3 regions of the Pseudoalteromonas nanhaiensis genome follow, and region 3 is predicted to be linked to each of the others. Evidence: predicted binding sites of a transcription regulator. Region 3 holds the regulator's gene; each other region holds the start of a gene.
What was found. Region 3 encodes sigma-54, which starts transcription at its own class of promoters, with help from an activator protein. Its sites were predicted from a motif close to GTTGGCACGNNNNTNGNNT; they were not measured.
Positions count from the first base shown of each region.

Region 1 (7,599 bases), on a different contig from region 3:
TGTTTGTCAGTGCCTTATTCATATGCAAAAGTTGACCGCGCAGAAACGGTAACTGTAAAAGCGCTAAATGAAAATGGTGAAGAGTTCAGCCTAGATGCTGACGAGCTATTAGCTATTTGCATTCAGCACGAGCTTGATCACCTTAAAGGCACCCTATTTATTGATTATCTATCGCCTTTAAAGCGCCAACGTATCCGTAAAAAGCTTGAAAAAGAAGCAAAGCTGGCTGCAAAACAATAAGTTAATCAATAGGAATTTCTGTGACACAACCATTACGCATTATTTTTGCTGGTACGCCAGATTTTGCTGCGCGCCATTTACAAGCATTGATCGACTCAGAGCACGACGTTGTTGGTGTTTATAGCCAACCTGATCGCCCTGCGGGCCGCGGTAAAAAGCTTAAAGCCAGTGAAGTTAAAGAGCTAGCACTTGCTCATAACTTACCTGTATTTCAACCGCAATCGTTAAAATCAGCTGAAGCGCTTGCAGAGCTTACAAGCCTAAACGCAGACATCATGATTGTGGTGGCATACGGCTTATTATTACCAAAAGCAATTTTAGACGCGCCACGCTTAGGCTGTTTAAATGTGCATGGTTCTATTTTACCGCGCTGGCGTGGTGCAGCACCGATTCAACGTGCTATTTGGGCTGGCGATAATGAAACCGGTGTAACAATAATGCAAATGGATGAAGGCTTAGATACCGGTGACATGCTGCACATCAGCCGCTGCCCGATTGATAGCACAGAAACCAGTAGCTCTTTATACGATAAGCTGGCTGCGCTTGGTCCAGATGCACTGATCAGCACGATTAATCGTCTTGCTGCAGGTGAAATCACAGCAGAAAAGCAAGATGACGCACAGGCAAATTACGCCAAGAAGCTTTCAAAAGACGAAGCTAATATTGATTGGTCAATGGATGCTGCGCAAATTGAGCGTAATATCCGTGCCTTTAACCCTTGGCCAGTTTGCTTTACCGAAATGGCAGGGCAAACAGTAAAGATTTGGCAAGCTGAAGTGGTAACACAAAGTGCACAGGCAGGTAAAATCATCGCTGCTGATAAACAAGGCATTACAGTAGCCTGCGGGCAAGATGCACTTAAAATCACCCTTCTTCAACCGCAAGGTAAAAAGCCAATGGCAGTGAGCGATTTCTTAAATGGCCGCAGTGATTGGGTTGAACCGGGTACAACATTAGGCCAAAACAATGAGTAATGTAAGAGCACTCGCTGCTGAGACTCTCTATAACGTAGTTGATAAAGGTGCATCATTAAATCAAGAGCTACCTTTTGCCAGCCAAGGTTTATCGCCTAAAGACAAGGCCCTTTTACAACAAATTTGCTACGGTGTGCTGCGCTATTTACCTAGTTTAGAGAATTATTGCCAGCAACTTTTAGATCAACCCTTAAAAGGTAAGCGCCGTATTTTCCAGTTTTTGTTGTATGTGGGTATTTACCAACTTCAACATATGCGTGTACCGCCTCATGCGGCTATTAGCGAAACAGTAAATGCACTTCAGCAAATGCGCGCACTGGGTTTAAAAGGCCTGATCAACGCGATTTTACGTAGTTTTCAACGTGAACAAGCAGAGCTTGAAGAAAAAGCGCAGCAAATTCCTGTTTGCAAATTTAACCACCCAGGTTGGTTTATCAAACAACTAACTGCGGCTTACCCTGACAACTGGCAAGAGATCCTTGAAGCCAACCAACAACAAGCACCTATGTGGTTACGTGTAAACCAAGCGCAATACAGCACTCAAGAATACAGCGAGATGCTTAAAGCCAATGATATTGAGCACACCTTAAATCCTGACTTTCCTGATGGAATTAAACTCGCAAAACCGTGTGATGTATACGCACTGCCAGAATTTGATACCGGTGCCTGCTCAGTGCAAGATGCGGCAGCTCAGTTAGCGGCACGTTTTCTTGAGCCACAAAATGATGATGTTATTTTAGATGCGTGCGCGGCCCCTGGTGGCAAAACCTGCCATATTCTAGAGCTTGCCGATGCCGACGTATTAGCACTTGATAGCGATAGCGAACGTCTTGAACGCGTTAAACAAAATCTTGTACGCATTGGTTTAACTGCCGATCTACAATGTGCTGATGCTTCACAACCACATATTTGGTGGGATGAGCAGCAATTCGATCGTATATTACTTGATGTGCCTTGCTCAGCAACAGGTGTTATTCGTCGTCATCCTGATATCAAGTGGTTACGACGCGCATCTGATATTGAAGATCTGGCAAATTTACAAGGCGATATCCTCAATAGCATCTGGCCACTACTTAAGCCTGGTGGTACGTTAGTTTACGCGACCTGCTCTGTATTACCGCAAGAGAACCAGCAACAAGTTGCTAAGTTCCTTGCTAATAATCAAAGTGCTGAACATGTACCTCTGCATGAAAACGACGCCCCTACTTTACCTGGTCTGCAATTATTGCCTGGTGAAAGTGACGGTTTCTACTATGCAAAGCTAGTTAAAAAACACTAATAAGAACACGCTATGAAAATAATCATACTCGGTGCCGGACAAGTTGGTGGCACATTGGCAGAAAACCTCGTTGGTGAGCAAAATGAGATCACCGTTGTCGATATCGACGGTAACCGTTTGCGAGAGTTACAAGATAAGTACGACTTACAAGGTGTTACTGGCCACAGTGCGCATCCTGATGTATTGCGCCGTGCAGGTGCAGAAGACGCCGATATGATTATTGCCGTAACCAGTTCTGACGAAGTGAACATGGTCGCTTGCCAAGTCGCTTATAGTATTTTTAACACCCCAACCAAAATAGCCCGAATTCGCTCAGAGCAATACTTAAAGTATCGCGAAAAGCTATTTCATAACGATGACTTACCTGTTGATCACTATATTGCGCCTGAAGCGTTGGTTACTAAGTATATTCGTCGCTTAATCGATTATCCGGGCGCTTTACAGGTATTACAATTTGCCGATGGCATGTTATCGCTAGTTGCGGTGAAAGCGTATTACGGCGGTTTACTGGTTGGTTATGCTCTTTCAGCCTTGAAAGAACACATTCCGAATGTCGAAACTCGCGTAGCGGCTATTTATCGTCAAGGTAAAGCAATTAAACCGCTTGGCACAACCGTTATCGAAGCGGACGATGAAGTGTTCTTTATCGCTGCAACCAAGCATATTCGAGCGGTAATGAATGAGCTGCAAAAGCTCGAACGTTCATACAAAAAGATCATGATTGCCGGTGGTGGTAACATCGGTGCAGGTCTTGCTCGTTCACTCGAGAAAAATCACAGTGTTAAATTACTTGAGCGCAATAAAGAGCGAGCTGCGCAGTTATCCGAAATGCTTGATAACACCGTGGTGTTTTGTGGCGATGCCTCTGATCAAGAGCTGTTATCAGAAGAACATATCGAGCAGGTTGATGTGTTCATTGCGGTAACTAACGACGATGAAGCAAATATTATGTCTGCGATGCTGGCAAAGCGTATGGGCGCACAAAAGACCATGGTGCTTATTCAGCGTGGTGCTTATGTCGACTTAGTACAAGGTGGTGAAATTGATATTGCTATTTCGCCTCAGCAAGCAACCATCTCGGCGCTGCTAACACACGTTCGTCGTGGTGACATCGTTAATGTTTATTCATTGCGTAAAGGCGCAGCAGAAGCCATTGAAGCGGTTGCTCATGGTGATGAGCATACTTCTAAAGTTGTTGGCCGCGCAATTGCTGATATCAAACTACCCGCAGGTACGACTATTGGCGCAATAGTACGTAACGACGACGTACTGATTGCCCATGACGATACGGTTATTCAGTCTGGTGACCACGTAATCATGTTCTTGATTGATAAAAAGCACATTACGGTTGTTGAAAAGCTGTTCCAAGTAAGTGCTATCTTCTTGTAAGTAAAAGCTTATAAACGAAAAAAGCAGCCATCACAGCTGCTTTACGACTCTTGAAGTGAAAGTACCTAACTTTTCTAAAAGATTCTATTGGATTTGAGCGAACTCTTCTTTTGATAGTTCGCCATTACCATCGCTGTCTAGCTCTGGGAATAACTTTTCAAGCTGTGTATTTGCAGATGCTTCTTCTTTACTGATCACACCATCGCCGTCAGTATCAAATGTTGCAAAGCTTACGCCCTGTGCAAAAGCTGCTGATGATGTTGCTAATGCTAAAATTGCGATTGTTGTGCTTAACTGTTTCATAATAACTACCTCAAAATTTGAAAAGAGTGAAATCCGTTTCTGAGATCCCTGTTTAGTGGAAACTGGTATAACTGCGTATTAGTTCAGTTATTCGGCTTTAGAAAACTCTGCTTCAGTAAGAACGCCGTCGCCATCAACATCTAATGTTTTGAACTGCGACATAATGTTTGCATCAACGGCCGCTTCGCTTTTGCTGATCACGCCGTTACCGTCTACATCTAAGGTATCAAAGTCTGTTGCTGCAAATGCTGCCGATGAAGATACAAGTGCAATAAGTGCTAAGGTTTTATTAACTGTTTTCATAATCATATTCCTTCAATATTAAGTGTTAGCTGATCGCACTTCCGGTATTGTCCTTTTTCATGGATTCCCTTATCCATTTAGGCTGTCTTTGGCAGCACAGAACTGATCAGCTAAGTAAACTGTTATTTAATTGCATTAAGCTTTTGAGAACTCTTGTTTCGATAACTCGCCGTTACCGTCAGTGTCTAGTTCACTGAATTTGCTCATTAACTCTGCATCAACGGACGCTTCGCTTTGGCTGATTACACCATCGCCATCAACGTCTAGGGTATCGAAATCACTCATCGCAAATGCTGCTGATGAAGATACTAGTGCCATAAGTGCAAGTGTTTTATTTACTGTGTTCATAATGTCATTCCTTCAAAGTGTGTTGTCTGAGTTAGAAAGTCCTTTTCAGTGTGTCCTTACAATGAAATTAAGCTTTTGAATACTCTTCTTTAGAAAGCTCACCGTTACCATCTGTATCTAGCTCTTTAAATTGACTCATTAGTGCTTCGCTTACAGATGCTTCACTTTTGCTGATAGCGCCATCACCATTAACATCTAATGTGTCAAAATCTGCAGCAAACGCTGCTGAAGATGTTGCTAGAGCTACCAGTGCTAAAGTTTTATGTAATGTTTTCATAATCACTATTCCTTCAATGTTGTCTCAACTTTGATAAAGGATATATTCCTTCAATGTTGTCTCAACTTTGATAAAGGATATATTCCTGAATCAGTTTTTCTCTGTGTTCGCTAGGACTATTTCAACTTCGATGCCAATGTTTAAAAAGTCATAAAAATCAACAACTTTCACGTTAAAATATGGTTTTTAATAAAAATTAGTCGATTTTTTTGTTGCTATTTTGCAACAGAGTGAATGGTAGTTTTTTTACATCATTTAAAATCAATGACTTATAAGATTTAAAATGGAGACAGTGGGTGTAATACAGGATCAGAAAAGCAAAATTTTCTGAGTTTGAATATAAACTCAATCTGAACGAAGAAATTAAAATAAAATAACGAAAATAAAAATCACATTCAAAATATTGATTTTTAAGATAAATTTAAATTTATTATGAATTAATTTAGGTGTTGGCAGGATAAAAACATGAAAAGTCGCCACTTTGTTGCAAAATGGCGACTTCTGCTATTTTTCAAGTACAGACAAGTCGATTAAATGTTCTTTCATAAAGCCTTTCATTTCATCTTTACTCGAATCTAACTGAATACCTAAAATAAAACCTGCCGCTCTTTTACGTACTCGACATACAGTGCCATTAAACTCCCGTTTACTTAGCACAACTTTACACTCTTGCCCTTTGAGCTGGCTCAAGTCTTCTTTACTGTCGATATCAAACTGCACGCCAGTGAGAGAAATATCTTTAATGAGGCCTTCGAGTGTTTGCTCTTTGATCAGTAAGTTTGCAGAAAATAGTGTGGGAATTCGCGTTTCACTTCTTAAACTATAAAGCTGCACTTGCTGTGGAAAGTTTAGAAAAATTAAGCGATGAGGATGCGATGAAATTGCACTAACCTGCTGACGAAACGCAATGACTTGACCACCACCCGTCTCAAGTACAGCACGTATTATAATCATTACAGCATCTTTAATGTATTCATGTGCATTCGCTATCCGCTTAATAGATGGGTAATTTAAGATTATATATTGATCATTTAACAAACCAATAAACTCTGTTTTTACGCGTTTACTATCAGTTGGTGTGGTGATTTCAATATCAACCAAACTACCTGCAGGAATGCAGCCCAGTTTTTCAAGATTAATTTGTTTTTGTGTCTTCGGCATTGTTTCGCCTCCACTAACAGAAAATCACATACTCGTTTTATCCACGCCAGAAGGTTGGAGTAAATAACACTAACAAGGTAAATATTTCTAGACGACCAAACACCATAGCTATCGTTAATAGCCATTTGGCTGAATCTGAAATGGCACCATAATGCGCAGCAACTTCACCTAACCCAGGGCCTAAGTTATTTAGACACGCGGCCGTTGCAGAGAATGCACTTATGTTGTCCATCCCCGTCCCCATCAATGCCAGCATGATGATCACAAACACCAAAGCATAGGCAGAAAAGAACCCCCAAACGGCTTCGACTACTTTATCGGGCAACGCTTTTCGGCCCAGTTTAATAGAGTAAATAGCCCTAGGATGCACAAGTCGATTTAGCTCACGGATACCTTGTAAATAAAGTAAGAACACACGTACTACTTTCATGCCGCCGCCAGTAGAACCTGCACAGCCACCAATAAAGCTTGAAAAGATAAGTAGAATAGGTAAAAACAAAGGCCATGCCGAAAAATTATCGGTAGCAAAGCCCGCGGTGGTACTCATTGATACCGCTTGGAACATAGCTTGGTCGAGAGTCTCATCACCATCGGCATAAATGTTATTCGATGACAATACCGTAAAACAGACAATCACCAACGCTAATTGAATGAGTAAGAACACTTTAAATTCAGGGTCACGTAAATAAACACGAATACTGCGTGATGATACCGCCGCATAGTGAAGTGAGAAGTTAATTGCTGCAATAAGCAAAAACACCACACAAATAAAATTAATGACAGGGCTATCAAACTGCCCCATTGACGCGTCATAAGTAGAAAAGCCACCAATCGCAATAGTAGAGAACGCATGACAAATCGCATCAAACCAATCCATACCCGCAGCCCAGTACGCTAAAGTACAGGCAATTGTTAGCGATACATAAATATACCAAAGATGCTTTGCTGTATCGGCAATACGCGGCGTCATTTTAGAGTCTTTAACAGGTCCTGGGGTTTCTGCACGATATAACTGCATACCACCGACCCCTAGCATAGGCAGTACCGCGACCGCGAGTACGATGATCCCCATACCACCTAACCACTGTAATTGTTGGCGATAAAAGAGTACAGACTTTGGCAGGTATTCAATTCCGGTTAGTACCGTTGCACCTGTGGTTGTTAGCCCTGAAAAGGCTTCAAATACGGAGTCAGCTAAGGAGAGGTTGGGCTCTTGTAAGAACACTAAAGGCACTGCTGCGAAGGTACCTAGTACCAGCCAGAACAAAACCACAATCAAGAAGCCTTCTCGGGCTTTTAGATCACCATGCTCATGACGGTTCGGA
Region 1 is NZ_JBPNYQ010000022.1:9,998-17,596, forward strand. Features, by position in the region: gene def (peptide deformylase) at 1-240, shown strand, start outside; gene fmt (methionyl-tRNA formyltransferase) at 261-1,214, shown strand; gene rsmB (16S rRNA (cytosine(967)-C(5))-methyltransferase RsmB) at 1,207-2,493, shown strand; gene trkA (Trk system potassium transporter TrkA) at 2,506-3,882, shown strand; gene ACSFVZ_RS16300 (EF-hand domain-containing protein) at 3,967-4,185, opposite strand; gene ACSFVZ_RS16305 (EF-hand domain-containing protein) at 4,273-4,488, opposite strand; gene ACSFVZ_RS16310 (EF-hand domain-containing protein) at 4,624-4,836, opposite strand; gene ACSFVZ_RS16315 (EF-hand domain-containing protein) at 4,904-5,113, opposite strand; gene ACSFVZ_RS16320 (flagellar brake domain-containing protein) at 5,618-6,274, opposite strand; gene ACSFVZ_RS16325 (TrkH family potassium uptake protein) at 6,312-7,599, opposite strand, start outside.
Region 1: ACSFVZ_RS16315 (EF-hand domain-containing protein) is a predicted target of sigma-54. The motif match lies at 5,233-5,251, and genes of this name have one in related genera.

Region 2 (7,599 bases), on a different contig from region 3:
TTGTACTCATTGGTGCACTTGAAATCTATGTGTACCTGAGTTTACGCAAGGCACTAAAAGATATGTTCGATGTTGAAGGCGTTCGCATCTTGTTATGCGTGTTAGCCGTGCTGGTATTGGCTTTTCATGCCACTGTGTTATGCGATGTTTATCTTGCCGTTGCTGGCGATAAAGCATCGAGCGATGTGGTTGAAAGTATTTCAATTATTGCCATGGTGGTCTCGGCTGGGAGTTTAGGCTTGTATGCGCTAGTGGGTTTGATCACCGCCGCGTTATTACTGACAAAACACCATGGAATGTCGTCGTTGCTAACGGTGTTTTCTATTCTACTGTTACTGATGTGCATCTTACAGCTAACGGTTATTTTTGCTTATTTGAATGTGTTTTTATTCCCAGCAGCATTATTAATTTTAATGGTGTTCTTTATCAAAAAACCTGAACAAATCGAAGTAGTTTAAGGTCGCTTTGAGATACAAGGGATAGAGTATGGGCTGGTTTAAAACAATTTTGTTAACACTATTTTTGTCATCTGTTTGGGCTGCAATCTGTGTGTATGGTGGTGTTAGTGGTTGGTTTTTAAAACCCATCGCCGAAACGGGCAACACTGAGCAATTTATTGCCAACAGTCAGGCGCTGATTGCCAACAAACACGCAAACATCGCTTATGTTTTGATTGAAAATGGCCAAGTGGTTTTTCAAGATTACTCAAAAAGCAAAGATGAAATAACCGCCAATACTCTGTTCCCAGTGGCATCACTCAGTAAATTTATTACTGCCTATGGCGTGATGAGTCTGGCAGAGCAACAGCAAATTCGTTTAGATCACGCGATTAATGAGCAACTGACGGGTTGGCAGTTACCTGAATCAGAGTTTGATAATCAAACTGTTAGCATTGCACATCTGTTATCGCATACTGCGGGGCTTGGTGATGGTTTAGGCTTTGCTGATATTGAGCTAAATGAAACCGTACCAAGCTTGCTTGAGTCGCTAAACAAGCCGCTATCATCAACGGGTGTGCGTGAAATTAAAGTCACCAAGCCTGTGGGCGATTTTAAGTATTCTGGGGGCGGCTATTTGATGCTGGAGCTGCTGGTAGAAGAGAAAACCAATCAACACTTTGCAACTTGGATGAATGATAATGTCTTTAAGCCAGTCAATATGACTGATGCTAGTTACGATGTACTAACTGAGTTAGATAGCATCGCACCTGCTTATGATAAAAGCGGGCAAGCTGCTGGGCATTTTCAATACGCATCGGCAGCGGCAACAGGTTTACTGGCAAGTAGCCATGATTTCATAGCTTTAGTTAACGCATTAACATCACCTCAAAAAGGACAGTTAAGCTCACAAATGATCAGCTCCATGCGAGCGCCTTTGGCAATTAGCTTTGGGGCACCAATTTGGGGGCTAGGTACCATGCTTTATGCACCAACAGCATCGGGAGATTTTGTCTTTGGTCATGATGGCGCAAATGAGCCGGCAATAAATAGCACGCTTCGCATTAACCCCGATAACAATGATGCAATCATCGTACTTAGCAACGGTGGTGAACATATTGCATCAAAACTCGGTTATGAATGGACGCTTTGGCAAACCGGTTACCCTGACTTTTTAGCGTTTGATGTTGCCCTGCAAAGCGCTTTTGTACCTTGCTTAATAGGCCTTGGCATCATCTTCATAGGTATGATTATTGTGCGTTTCAAAAAACGAAATAAGTAAATGATGTAAGGTCTTAATTATTTTCTACTTTACCTTTTAATTCGTTGCATTGTCATTGTTCATTAACGTGAACAGCTATAGTATTTGTTTTAAATTGATTTATCAGGGTAGGGCAAATGTTACGTTTTTTTTCTATAGACCAAGGTGTGATCACAGAAACTGAGCCAGCTGCAGATACGCCTCTTGTTACTTCTATTAAAAATGCCCACTGGATTGACACGATAAATCCGACTGAAGAAGAGCGACAAGCGCTGGCAAGCACCCTTAATATCACCTTACCCGGTGCTGATGATGTTGAAGAAATCGAGGCATCTTCCCGTTGTTTTATCGACCACGAAGGCCTACATGTGCATGCGCTTTTTATGTCACCAAATGAAGGGCGCTTTAATACGGTGACAGTGGCTTGTTTGTTAAAAGACAACTGTTTGCTGACAATCCGCGATGATGAATTAGCCGATTTTCGTTTATTACGACTTCGCGCTCGTAAAGGGCAAGTGGCGTGTGATAATCCCAAGCAACTTTTAGTGACTCTGTTTGACCAAAAAGTCGAAAACCACGCTGATATGCTTGAAGATATGCATCACCAGTTAGAAAAACTCAGTGCCTATGTACTTGAAGAGGACGACTCAGATTTAGAAGAAGCCGTCAGCCGGATCTCGCGCCTTGAAGATAACAACGGTAAGGTGCGTTTATGTTTGATGGATACGCGCCGAAATATTTCGTTTTTACTGCGTCATTTAGGTGCACCAACTGAAGACCGCGAGTCACTACGTGAAATTGTACTCGATATTGATACCCTTATGTCTCACTGTACATTTTTGTTTGATAAGGTGAATTTCTTAATGGACTCGACTCAGGGTTTTATTAATATCGAACAAAACCAAATTATTAAAACCTTCTCAATTGCCTCTGTGGTGTTTTTACCTCCGACCGTCGTTGCCAGTATTTATGGGATGAATTTTAATAGCATGCCTGAGCTGCAATGGGCATGGGGTTACCCGTTTGCGATTGGCATCATGTTGCTGTCTGGCTTTGCACCTTATTTGTTCTTTAAACATAAAGGTTGGCTGTAGCAAAGCATAAAAAAGCCCAGCAAATGCTGGGCAAGGGGTCTTCGGATAGACCTAGGGGGTTTTAGCCTTTCAATTCGCCAGTAGACGATTCGATATGCGCACGAACAAACCATTGGAATTGTTCTAGATCAGCCAGTTGGCCGGTGATCATATCTTCAGAAACTGGGTCTAACTCAGCAAGCTTTTCGATAGCTGCACGGTGATCTTTATTAACGCCGTTATACACTTTATCAAGCGCTGTTAGATGGTCAGTGACTAAGCCTTTGCCAATTGAGTAGTCTTGCCAAGTGCGACGATCAACAATTGATTGCGGTGTGCCAACAGGTACGCCGCCCATGGTTGCAATTCGCTCTGCAATCGTATCAGTCATCTCTTGCACTGCGCTTACTTGTGGGTCTAGCATTTCGTGTACACCAATGAAGTTAGGACCAACAACATTCCAGTGAATGTGTTTTAAAGTGAGGTGTAAATCGATTAAAGCGACCATACGCTGGTCTAAAATTGCAATCGTGTCAGCTGCAGCTTGGTCTTTAACACCGGGTGCTGTAAATTCTGCGATTTTTGATGATGAATTACTCATTACTCCTCCGAGATTATCTATAAATTTCCTTTCGCTTTTAGTTTAAAAGCGCGCTTGATTAGGTTGAAGCAAACGTTGTGCCTAAAATGGTATTTTATTAACCAATTGAATTTAAAGGGTTAATTTTGTTTTGTTTTGAGGTGGAGTGGTTGTGATGAGGTATGAGTATGAAAACTCTGCACACCTTCTGTAAAAAATTCAGTGTGCAGATACAAATTTACGACTTAAGAAAGTAATGCCGCCGCTAAACGAACAAAGTCAGATGAGGTTAGAATTCCCACTAAGTTGTTATCTTTATCAACCACAGGCATGCAGCCATGACGATTTTCAACAAAAAACTTAGCAACTTCGTGTAGCGGCTGCTCTGGCGAGATACTGGTAAAATCAGTGGCCATAATATCAACCACTTTAGTTTGCTTTTCTTTGCGTTCAAGGGCGCTGGCGCTGTAATTCGCCATGATATTCATTACCTGAGCAATCATGATTTTTTGCGTTAACATGCCAACTAAACCACCGTGCTCATTGATCACTGGAATATGGCGGACATTTTTCTCTTTCATTAGATTATGAGCATCATGCAGGGTATTTTGCGCGCTAATGGCGAATGGGTCTGGCGTCATTAAATCACTAACTAGGTGTGTCATGGCTAAATCCTTACAATTAATCAAGCTGTGGTAAGTCTAGCGCTTATCGAGTTAATTGCACTTTAGTGAGATCAAAGTTTTAGTGATTAACTGTGCATGTACCTGCATTACTTTGCTGACAATAATGAAAGTCTAGATAGTAGTGAGACTTAGCTGGTCGCTCACCTTTTGTTAGGTATTGATACATCAATTCGGCAGACAGGCGTCCCATTTCAAATGGATTTTGACCAATATTAGCCGATGATAATCCTTGTTTTAATACTTCTAATTGCATTTGTTCTGTATCGGCAGAAACAATGACCACCTCTTTACTGGCAATACGTTGTTTCTGTTTAGCAATCACTTTTGCGTAGTTAGGATTAAATTGGGCAAAACCTGCTACAGCTAAAAATAGTGGTGGGTTTTCAATATTAAGTAGTTTGTCGAGCTGACCCAGTGATACTTCACGTTTTCCTAAACTATATAAAGGGCAGCGGTCAAACTCGCTCCAGCCATTTTCACCAGTTAAGCGTTTATCTTTTTGCCCTGATAACGCATAACGAACACCTTCAATGCGTTTGTTCAAATTAGGTGTTGTGGAATGTCCAGATTGAATACAGACTTGGTTAATTTCTTTGTCAGTGAATTTTTTTAGTTCGTTCCCTAAAGCCACACCATAATCAAAATTATTAGTACCCACATAGGCTAAACGATACTGCTGATCATCTTCGAGCAAATCAGAGTCAAAGGTAATTACAGGAATATTATTGTCTTTAAGCTTTTTTAAAGCGCGTTCAACAAGGTAATTAGAGTCTGTAGTAGCGATTAATAAACCACTAATGTTGTTTCTGCGCACGAGGTCGGTGATCACTAATACTTGCGTGCGGATATCTTGAAAGTCTTTAGGGCCATCGTAAATACATTCAAAATCGAGATGCTGTTTTGCAAATTGCTCACACCCTTTAAAGGCTTGCTGATAGAAGCTATCGTTTTTGGTTTTACCCACAACAGCAACAACATATTTAGCCTGAATCGGCAGGGCAAAAAGCCATAAGCTGGCACAAATAAACAACCAGTTTAATTTAAAATTTAATAATACTTTTAAAGACATAGCACTACATATTGCAATTTAAGTATAAGCACGCACTAATTATAGTGGTAGAGTTTGAATTTACAAGATTAATACAAAAGCATTTGCCCATTTAGTATATTTGGTTCTTTATTCTGGTTTTAGGTGTTGATTTCGACTCGATTACGGCCATTATTTTTCGCTTTATAAACCGCTTTGTCTGCGCGGTTCACTAAGCTTTCAAAGCTGTCATTTACTTGCCAGTTAGTTAATCCAAAACTAGCGGTAACCGATATACGATGCTCTTGAAAAGCTATTTGACTGGCTTCAATGGTTTTACGAAGACTGTCTAAAAATTGTCTTGCTGAGCTGATGTCGGCTGCAAAGAATAGCAGTAAGAATTCTTCACCACCAAGGCGGCAACATAAGTCTTCTTTTTTTAAATGGTGTTTCATTAAATCAGAGAACACTTCGAGTACTAGATCACCGCCATCGTGACCGTATCTATCATTAATTTGCTTGAAGTAATCAATATCAACAACGCAGGCATAAAGGCTAGAAGTTTGGTTCGGGCTGAATAATTGCTGTTGTTCGATAATAAATTGCAGTCCGCGGCGGTTATAAAGTCCGGTAAGCGGATCCTTTAAAGACAGCTCCAAATAACGTTTCTTTTCGTCAACTAATAGTGTCGTGATGAGTCCAAGACCTGTCATAACAAATACGGTTGCATGGGCAATTACAGTAAGTGAATAAAGGGTTGCTAAGTTGTGCTCATGGGTAATGATACTCAGTTGTGAAATGGGCACTAACAGTAAGATACATTGCGCCATCGACAACACAGTATTGCCTATATTTTTCTCACATACAGCACGCTTTGTTGTGTAGTAAATCAGTGCAGGTAGCACGCTTAATGTATAACAAGCTTCGACTAAGGCCAGTTGGTTAATATTTTGAGTAAGGATGGCAAATACAGAAAAAATAGCCCCATGAGCAATAATTATCTTATTAAATCGACAGGGTTCGTCGTGGTTATAAATAGATAATTGCAGCAATGTCATGGAGATCATATAAATCACCACACCAGAGCGAAAGCTCGGCGCAAGGTTGAATAGATCTTGGATCCAAAGCCATGCAAAGCCAATTACACCGAGGTAAAAGAATAGATTAAATAGGTAAATTGAGCGGTTATTAAAACTACTGCGCATCAGGCGCGTAGCTATAATGGAGCAGGTTACTACCGTAATAAGTAAGAAGACGAAAAAGCCGTGGTAAAAGTAATTCTCTACGTTACTAGCCATGAATCGCACTGAAAAGATCTAGATAAATAAATCTTAGCACAGGGTAAATTTCTCATCTTAAAATCTTAAAATACGACTGCCAAAGGCTATGTACGTAATACTTCCTAGCAAATCTTGCTCATTTAAAACAAACTAAACATCACTGAAGCGATTAATAGTATTGCCATTAAGTAGTTAAATGCTTTTAAGCGCTTTGGGCTGGCAAGCCAGTGTTGAAGCTTGTCGCCAAGTAGAGTCCACGAGCTGACGCATGGCAGGTTAATTAAACCAAATACGAGGCTTACTACTAACACTGAGGTGAGGTTTTTGTCTGGGGCATACAAGCTTACTGCACTTAATGCCATTGCCCATGCTTTTGGGTTCACCCATTGAAAAAGTGCAGCCTGAATAAAGGTAAACGGCTTACTTTCACTATTAGCTTTTTGTTGAGCGCTACTTGTGGCAATTTTAAACGCCAGATAGAGTAAGTAAGCAATACAAAACACTTTTAATATCAAGTAGCTTGGTGGAAATAAATCAAATAGTTGCATGATGCCAAGGCCCACTAAAACCAGCATCAACATAAAGCCAAGCGTCACGCCAAGTAGGTGTGGTGTGGTTCTTTTAAAGCCAAAGTTGGCACCTGAGCTCATCAACATTAAGTTATTCGGTCCAGGAGTAATTGATGACACCAAGGCAAATAACGCCAGGGCTGTTATAATTTCAAAACTCATTGCTATCTCTCCACTTTAATTTTATGCAATTATAAGTTGAATTGAGCGCAATTTTTGCGCTTAATGTTGTTATATGTATTCAAAGTTCACAACATAAAATGAAAAAAGATAAAATTAACGACAGAATATTGCATGAGCTTAAACGCAATGGTCGAATTGCCAATGCGGAGCTGGCAGATAAAGTGGGTTTATCGCCATCGGCATGCCTTCGTAGAGTGCAAGAATTAGAAAAACTTGGGGTTATTGCGGGGTATCGGGCGGTTATTAATAATCAGGCTGTGGGCCTAGGATTTATAGCTTATGTTGGGGTTGGTTTAAATGAGCACTCAACGGTATCTCAGCGAGCATTCGAGCAAGCCCTTGAGTTTATTGATGAAGTAAAAGAGTGCCACAATGTTACTGGCTCGTTTGAATATTTGCTGAGAGTCGAGACGGCAGATCTTAAGTCTTATAAAGCGTTTCATGCTGATGTGCTCGGCTCTATCCCACAAGTACGCACCATTACAACGCATGTAGTAATGGAA
Region 2 is NZ_JBPNYQ010000023.1:48,404-56,002, forward strand. Features, by position in the region: gene ACSFVZ_RS16745 (hypothetical protein) at 1-458, shown strand, start outside; gene ACSFVZ_RS16750 (serine hydrolase domain-containing protein) at 487-1,719, shown strand; gene corA (magnesium/cobalt transporter CorA) at 1,836-2,792, shown strand; gene dps (DNA starvation/stationary phase protection protein Dps) at 2,854-3,372, opposite strand; gene ACSFVZ_RS16765 (CBS domain-containing protein) at 3,597-4,016, opposite strand; gene ACSFVZ_RS16770 (substrate-binding domain-containing protein) at 4,096-5,106, opposite strand; gene ACSFVZ_RS16775 (GGDEF domain-containing protein) at 5,226-6,362, opposite strand; gene ACSFVZ_RS16780 (LysE family translocator) at 6,485-7,075, opposite strand; gene ACSFVZ_RS16785 (Lrp/AsnC family transcriptional regulator) at 7,174-7,599, shown strand, end outside.
Region 2: dps (DNA starvation/stationary phase protection protein Dps) is a predicted target of sigma-54. The motif match lies at 3,439-3,457, and genes of this name have one in related genera.

Region 3 (7,599 bases):
TCGGTGAACATTATGCGCGGGTGCTTTGGTGGTTGTTCTTTCTGTTCGATTACAGAACATGAAGGACGCATTATTCAAAGCCGTTCAGAGCAATCAATTATTGATGAAATTGAGCAAATTCGTGACAAAGTACCGGGCTTCACAGGGGTAATTTCTGACTTAGGTGGCCCAACAGCGAATATGTATAAATTGCGCTGTAAGAGCAAAAAGGCCGAGAGCACGTGCCGACGTTTATCATGTGTTTATCCTGATATCTGTAAGCATATGGACACCGATCACACCCCAACGATTGAGCTTTATAAAAAAGCCCGTGATGTGAAAGGCGTGAAGAAAATCTTGATTGCGTCAGGCGTACGCTATGACTTAGCAGTAGAAGATCCACGCTATGTAAAAGAGCTGGTTACTCATCACGTAGGCGGCTACTTAAAAATTGCCCCTGAGCATACTGAGGATGGCCCATTATCTAAGATGATGAAGCCGGGCATGGGTGCTTACGATAAATTTAAAGAGCTATTTGATAAATACTCAAAAGAAGCCGGTAAGAAACAGTATTTGATCCCGTATTTTATTTCTGCACATCCAGGAACGAAAGACGAAGACATGGTTAACATGGCGCTATGGTTAAAGGCCAATGACTTTAAGCTTGATCAGGTACAAAATTTTTACCCGTCGCCAATGGCCAACGCAACGACAATTTATCATACCGAGATGAACTCGTTACGTAATATTAAAAACAATACTGAACAAGTGCCTGTGCCAAAAGGGGCACGTCAGCGTCGCTTGCATAAAGCTATTTTACGCTATCATGATCCTGCCGGCTGGCCGATGATCCGCGAAGCTCTTAGAAAAATGGGCAAAGCGAATCTAATCGGGAAAGGGCCAAACTGTTTGGTGCCTGAAGAGAGTCGCAACGAAAAAGCGGCAAATAGTAAAGGTGGTAAAGGCCGTGCGGCACTTACACGCCACACTGGTTTTAGCCAATTCAAAAAGGCCAATACCAAGCCTAGAGTAGGTAAAAATAAGCAGCGCGCAAAGTAAAAGATATAAATGGCCCTTAAAGGGCCGTTTTTATATTAGATCAATAACCAGGTTGCAGTGCCTAAAAAGGCAAAAATACCAACAATATCGGTGACGGTTGTCAGTACCACACTGCCGGCGAGGGCTGGGTCAATTTTCATTTTCTTAAGAATTAACGGAATACTCGCACCCGCGATACCAGCGGCAACAAGATTCATAAACATCGCAAACGCTAAGACCGCACCGAGCTTAAAGTCCCATTGCCATAGGGCAACCACACCGGCAATCAATATCGACCAAATAACGCCATTCAGTGCGCCTATCGCCAGTTCCTTAAGTAATAAGAAGCGTTGGTTTGTTTGGTTGATATGGCCAACCGCTATACCACGAATAACCAGTGTTAATGTTTGGCTACCTGCAACACCACCCATTGAAGGTACGATACCATTTAGTACCGCCAAAATAGGCAAGATTGCTAAGGTGTTTTCAAAAAAGCTTGCCACAATTGCTGCTAGCAATGCGGTTAATAAGTTAACTCCCAGCCAAATAGAGCGACGCTGCGAACTTTTGAGTACTGGCGCAAAGGTATCTTCTTCGTCGTCAAGACCAGCAAGGCTTAACATGCTGTGTTCAGCATCTTCACGGATGACGTCAACGATATCATCGATGGTAATACGACCAAGCAAGTGAGCGTTATCATCAACAACAGGGGCTGAAATCCAGTTATGACGCTCGAACAATTGCGCTACATCACTTTCATCCATTGAGATCAGGATTGACTCACACTCTTCATCCATTAAATCACGAACAATTTTATCCGATGAGTTGGTCAGTAATGTGGTTAACGAAAGCGCGCCTAAAAAGCAGTTATGTTTATCAACAACGTATAAGTCATCTGTACCCTCTGGTAGTTCACCACGCAAGCGTAAATAGCGCAGGACTACATCTAAGGTAACATCTGGACGGATTGTTACCGTATCGCTGTTCATCAGGGCACCGGCTGAACGCTCTTGGTATGACAGTGCCTGAGTTGCCCTTTCTCTATCTTGCGAGTCCATTGCACTGACTACGTCTTGATAAACGGTGTCAGGAAGGCTACGAAGAACTTCACCTAAGTCATCGTCGTCCATGTCTTCGGTTGCAGCAGCAATGTGCTCAGGCTCCATCTGAGCAATAATACCTAAACGTACGTCTTCTGAGAGTTCTTCTAAAACATCACCACGCACATCTGGGTCTACCAACTGCCATAGCATGCGACGAATTTTATGGGGAGATGACTCTAATAATAAAGCGGTATCACACGGAGCTGTTTTAGCGAGCATGCCTCGCACCTGAACAAATTGTCCACTATTGAGTGACTTGGTCACTTGTTTAAGTTGTTGTAGTGGGTAGTCTTGTTCAAAGGCTTCTGGCATTGGCGTCCTTACAACTGAAAATAGATTAATACAGATTCTGCAAATACAGCATAGTTGCTAAGTGGTGTATTTGCAGGATATCTTCACACTGCGATAAAATTATTAAGTGCTTTGTATTTTTAAGGTGTGAACGATATAAAAGTAGGATATTTAAAGAGAATTATAAATACCTGAACTAAGTTTAACTTAAACGGTTAAGCCTTAGCAAACGCTATTCTTGTTCATGAAAGCGTTGTGCAATTAATTCTCCAATTGCGTTCAGTGCAGCCTCTGCATCTGGGCCTTCACATACCACACGCACTTCTTTACCTTGGCTACTTTCAAGTAGCATTAAGGCTAAAACACTATCACCTTCAGCTTCTTTATCGTCTTGATAAAGCATAATTTTAGCATCAAATTGCAAAGCAAGTTGTGCTAAAACAGTGGCTGCTCGTGCGTGCAAGCCAAGCTTATTTTGAATTAAAAACGTGTCTTCTGCGTGCATCTGGCATCCAATTAAATATCTTGCTCGCGATGGCGGATTTTTACGTTCGCATGCGTTTTTGAAAAGCTATCACCAATGGTCTGCGCTAAATATACCGAGCGATGTTGCCCGCCAGTACAGCCAATTGCGATGGTAAGATAGCTGCGATTGTTACGCTCAAGGTGAGGCAACCATGTTTGCACAAATGTTTGAATTTGCCATGTAAATTTTTGCACTATGCTATGACTTGCAAGGTAATCTTTTACTGGTTGATCTAAGCCTGTGAGTGGCTTTAGGTCTGGCTCCCAGTGTGGATTTGGTAAAAAACGTGCATCAAATACGTAATCGGCTTCTTTTGGAATACCATGTTTAAAGCCAAACGACATAAAGGTGATAATCAGCTTTTTATCTTTTTTACCTAAGATCTTTTCACGAATTGATTCAGCTAACTGATGAACACTCAGGTCGGTGGTATCAATCATAAAATCAGCGCGCGTGATCAGTACATCCAGTAATACTCTTTCTTGCTTAATTGCTAAATCGAGTGGCAGCGAGTCAATCGATAGAGGATGTAAGCGTCGCGTTTCAGAAAAGCGTTTGATCAGAGTTTGGTCATCACTGTCTAAATAGAACAGTGTTGGGTTTGCGAAACCTGGCAGGTATTCAAGAATATCATTAAACTCTTGCTGCTCTTTCGGTAAGTTACGCACATCTATGCTGACTGCTATTTTGTCATAGTTGTCAGAAACGCTACGAACAAGCGAAGGTAATAAGTTGACTGGGATATTATCAACACAGTAGTAACCCAAGTCTTCAAGTACACGTAAAGCGACCGATTTACCTGAGCCTGAGCGACCGCTGATGATAATTAATTCCATTTATGCCTCTGCTGATATGACCTGAAACAGTTCGTGGTCTGTTTTAGCGCTACGTAACTGTTTACAAAACTCTTTATCTTTTAGTCTATCAGCAATTGTCGATAAGGTCTTTAGGTGAAGTTGGCTGTCTCCATCTGGTACGATGAGTGCAACGAAAATATCCACAGGTCGGTTATCAATTGCGTCAAAATTGATTGGGGATTCACTCACTATGACAAATGCCTGTGGTTGCTCTGCACCACTCATGCGGCCATGTGGAATAGCAATGCCACGACCAATACCTGTACTGCCTAATTTTTCTCTATTGAGTAAGGCATCAAGGACGTCTTGTTGAGATAAATGAGGAAGCTGCTGGTGAGCCAGCTCGCTGATATATTCAAGGATTCTTTTTTTGCTATTAAAAAGGACCGCAGCTTTGCTGCAGTCCTGGTTAGTAAGTGAACTAAGTTTCATAATTTAGTGTCGAGCTAATTTCTCTTTGTGTTTAATGACTTGACGATCTAGTTTGTCGATTAGCGAGTCAATGGCTGCATACATATCTTGGTGTGCAGTTGAGGCAAAGAGCTCGCCTCCATTTACATGTAAAGTTGCTTCTGCTTTTTGGCTTAATTTTTCTACATCTAGAATGACATGTACATTATTAATGTGGTCAAAATGCCTTTCTAGTTTTGCAAACTTGCTGTTTACATAGTCTCTTAATGAATCAGTGATTTCTACATGACGACCAGTTAAATTTAGTTGCATAAGCATTTTCCTTCTATGTAAAACGTCTAAATCAAACTCTTACGCTGATTAGACGGAGGTATCGCTAGAGACTCTCGATATTTTGCAATTGTGCGTCTAGCTACTTTAATTCCTTGCTCAGCCAATATATCTGCAATTTTACTATCACTCAATGGTTTAGCTGAGTTTTCTGCAGCGATAAGCTTTTTGATCAAAGCGCGAATTGCTGTTGATGAACACTCACCACCGTTTTCTGTGCTGACATGGCTTGAGAAGAAATATTTCAACTCAAAAATCCCGCGAGGGGTGTGCATGTATTTTTGTGTTGTAACACGTGAAATTGTCGATTCATGCATTTCGACCATTTCTGCGACATCGTTCAGCACCATTGGTTTCATGGCTTCTGGGCCATGTTCAAAAAATGCTTGTTGTTGCTGTACGATACAATTGGTCACTTTTAAAAGTGTATCGTTACGGCTCTCTAAGCTTTTAATAAACCATTTAGCTTCTTGTAAATGAGAGCGAATAAACTGGCTATCGCTGCTCGATTTTACTGAGCGTGACATAGCTGCATATTGGCTATTCACTCTAATTTTTGGCATACAATCTGGGTTTAGTTCAACGACCCAACGACCTTTAACTTTTTTAACCGATACATCGGGTATAACGTACTCAGACTCTTCGCGAACTATGCTGTCTGCTGGCTTAGGGTTTAAGCTGTGGATCAGCGTCATTACTTCTTTTAGTTCGCTTTCTTTAAGCTTAGTCTTTTTCATCAAAGTGCGATAGTCGCGACTTGCTAATAATTCAATGTGCTCAGATAAAACCATTTTAGTTTCAGCTAAATACGGCGTACTCGCATCGAATTGGCGAAGCTGGATACATAAGCACTCTTGTAAGCTACGGGCACCAATCCCTACTGGATCAAACAACTGTATTCTCTTTAAGACCGCTTCGACTTCATCTAGTTCGATTTCTTCTTCATCATTATTTTGATTAAAACTTTCGACTATGTCTTCGCAGCTAACAGTTAAAATACCTGAGTCATCAATTGCCTCTACGATGGCGACAGCGATCGCTTCGTCAGTTGGGCTAAATGGTGTGAGTTGTAATTGCCACATAAGGTATTCATGGAGGGTTTCAGTCGATGCACCTTGATAAATTGACTCATCTTCTGGCATTGGACCTGATGATGTTGATGGGGCAGCACTCATGTACTCATCCCATGTCACATCCATGGCTAAATCGTCACTTACGGTGTCTTTGTTAAGGGCATCGCTGCTTTCTTGTTCGTACTCACTCGGCGCTTCTTCGGCCGATGCACTTAGCTGAGTATCATCAGATTCAGCTTTTTGCTCGTTCTTACCAATGTTTTCATCGTTGTAATCTGCTTCTTCCACTTCAAGCAGAGGGTTACTATCAAGTGCTTCTTGAATTTCTTGCTGGAGATCCAATGTACTAAGCTGCAGCAAGCGAATTGCTTGTTGCAGTTGTGGAGTCATTGTAAGTTGCTGGCCCATGCGCAGCTGTAATGATTGCCTCATGTATCCCTAACAATCCTTTTATGTGTTATCGACACCTGTGCAGTCACAGGTAAATTTATATCGATTTATTGTCATTGTTATTTAGTTTAGCAGATGCGCTAGATGGTGGCTTATTGGTTATAGCCTGAATTGCTCACCTAGATACACATCGCGTACGGTTTGGTCAGCTAAAACATGCTCAGGTGTTCCTGATGCAATTAGCTCCCCATGAGAAACAATGTAGGCTTTTTCACAAACATCAAGGGTTTCTCTAACATTATGGTCAGTGATTAATACACCAATACCACGATTTTTTAAGTGTTCAATAATTTTCTTTATATCTAACACTGAAATAGGATCAACACCAGCAAAAGGCTCATCTAACAAGATAAATTTAGGGTTTGCTGCTAATGCCCGAGCAATTTCTACGCGACGACGCTCGCCCCCAGATAAGGCCATGCCTTGACTATCACGAATATGCTGAATACTAAATTCATCAAGTAAGTTGTTGAGTGTTTCTTCTCGGCCTTGTTTATTTAAATCTTTACGCGTTTCTAAAATAGCCATTAGGTTTTGATAAACCGTTAACTTTCTAAAAATAGATGACTCTTGTGGTAGGTAACCAATCCCTAAACGTGCTCGGCTATGCATTGGCAAAAGTGTAATATCGTTATCATCAATGCTGATCTTGCCTTTATCGCTAGGTACTAAGCCAACAATCATATAGAAAGTGGTGGTTTTGCCTGCGCCATTTGGGCCAAGCAAACCAACGATACTGCCCGCTTCAACTTCAAGACCCACATTTTTGACAACTTGGCGGCCTTTATAGCTTTTTGCTAAAAGCTCTGCTTTTAATGTGCTCATGGTTGGCCTTTATCGTCTTGTTTGTTGTCTACAGGCACTAAGATTGTGTGTACACGGTCTGTTGAGTTTTCATCTTTTTCTGCGCTAATTAGTTGTTGTGCCATATCATAGGTAATGCTTTTCGCTGTTACTTTTTGGCCTGCTTGAGTCACTTCGGCTTCGCCATTTAAAGTTAAGAAGCGCTTGGCTACGTCGTAGCGAACTTCTTCTGCACTGGCGCTCATTACCGTGCCATCTGCTTGCTTTTCTTCAAAATAAGCAGGCTTACCTGTGGCGATAATTAACTCAACAGTACCTTCTGTATCACCACCATGGGCTTCAAGGCGTTCGGCTGTGATCCGGCGGTTACCATGTATAATTTCGACATTGCCTTCAAATATACCAACGCCATCTTTTAGCTTACCAGTTTGGCGATCTGAGCTTATGCTAATTTGTGCGCCTGTCTGCTCGGCAGCTACGCCTGAAAAGGCAATCAATAAGCTTGGGATCAGGAGTAATTTCTTCAGTTTATTGGTCATAGTATATGGTTCGTGTATGGTTAGTTAACTCTACAATCTCGGTTTTTAAATTAGCTTTCAGGCCTTTACCGGTAATTTTTAAATTTGGTCCTGTTAGCGTCACAGGTTGCTTCGAAAACATGGTCATTTGTTCTATATCAACGTTAATGTTTTCAGCTTTAATATCTTCGATCATGCCATTATGGGTTAAGTTTTTAG
Region 3 is NZ_JBPNYQ010000033.1:12,975-20,573, forward strand. Features, by position in the region: gene ACSFVZ_RS19100 (YgiQ family radical SAM protein) at 1-1,038, shown strand, start outside; gene mgtE (magnesium transporter) at 1,074-2,432, opposite strand; gene ACSFVZ_RS19110 (HPr family phosphocarrier protein) at 2,644-2,916, opposite strand; gene rapZ (RNase adapter RapZ) at 2,928-3,773, opposite strand; gene ptsN (PTS IIA-like nitrogen regulatory protein PtsN) at 3,774-4,226, opposite strand; gene hpf (ribosome hibernation promoting factor) at 4,230-4,517, opposite strand; gene ACSFVZ_RS19130 (RNA polymerase factor sigma-54) at 4,544-6,040, opposite strand; gene lptB (LPS export ABC transporter ATP-binding protein) at 6,158-6,883, opposite strand; gene lptA (lipopolysaccharide transport periplasmic protein LptA) at 6,880-7,401, opposite strand; gene lptC (LPS export ABC transporter periplasmic protein LptC) at 7,391-7,599, opposite strand, start outside.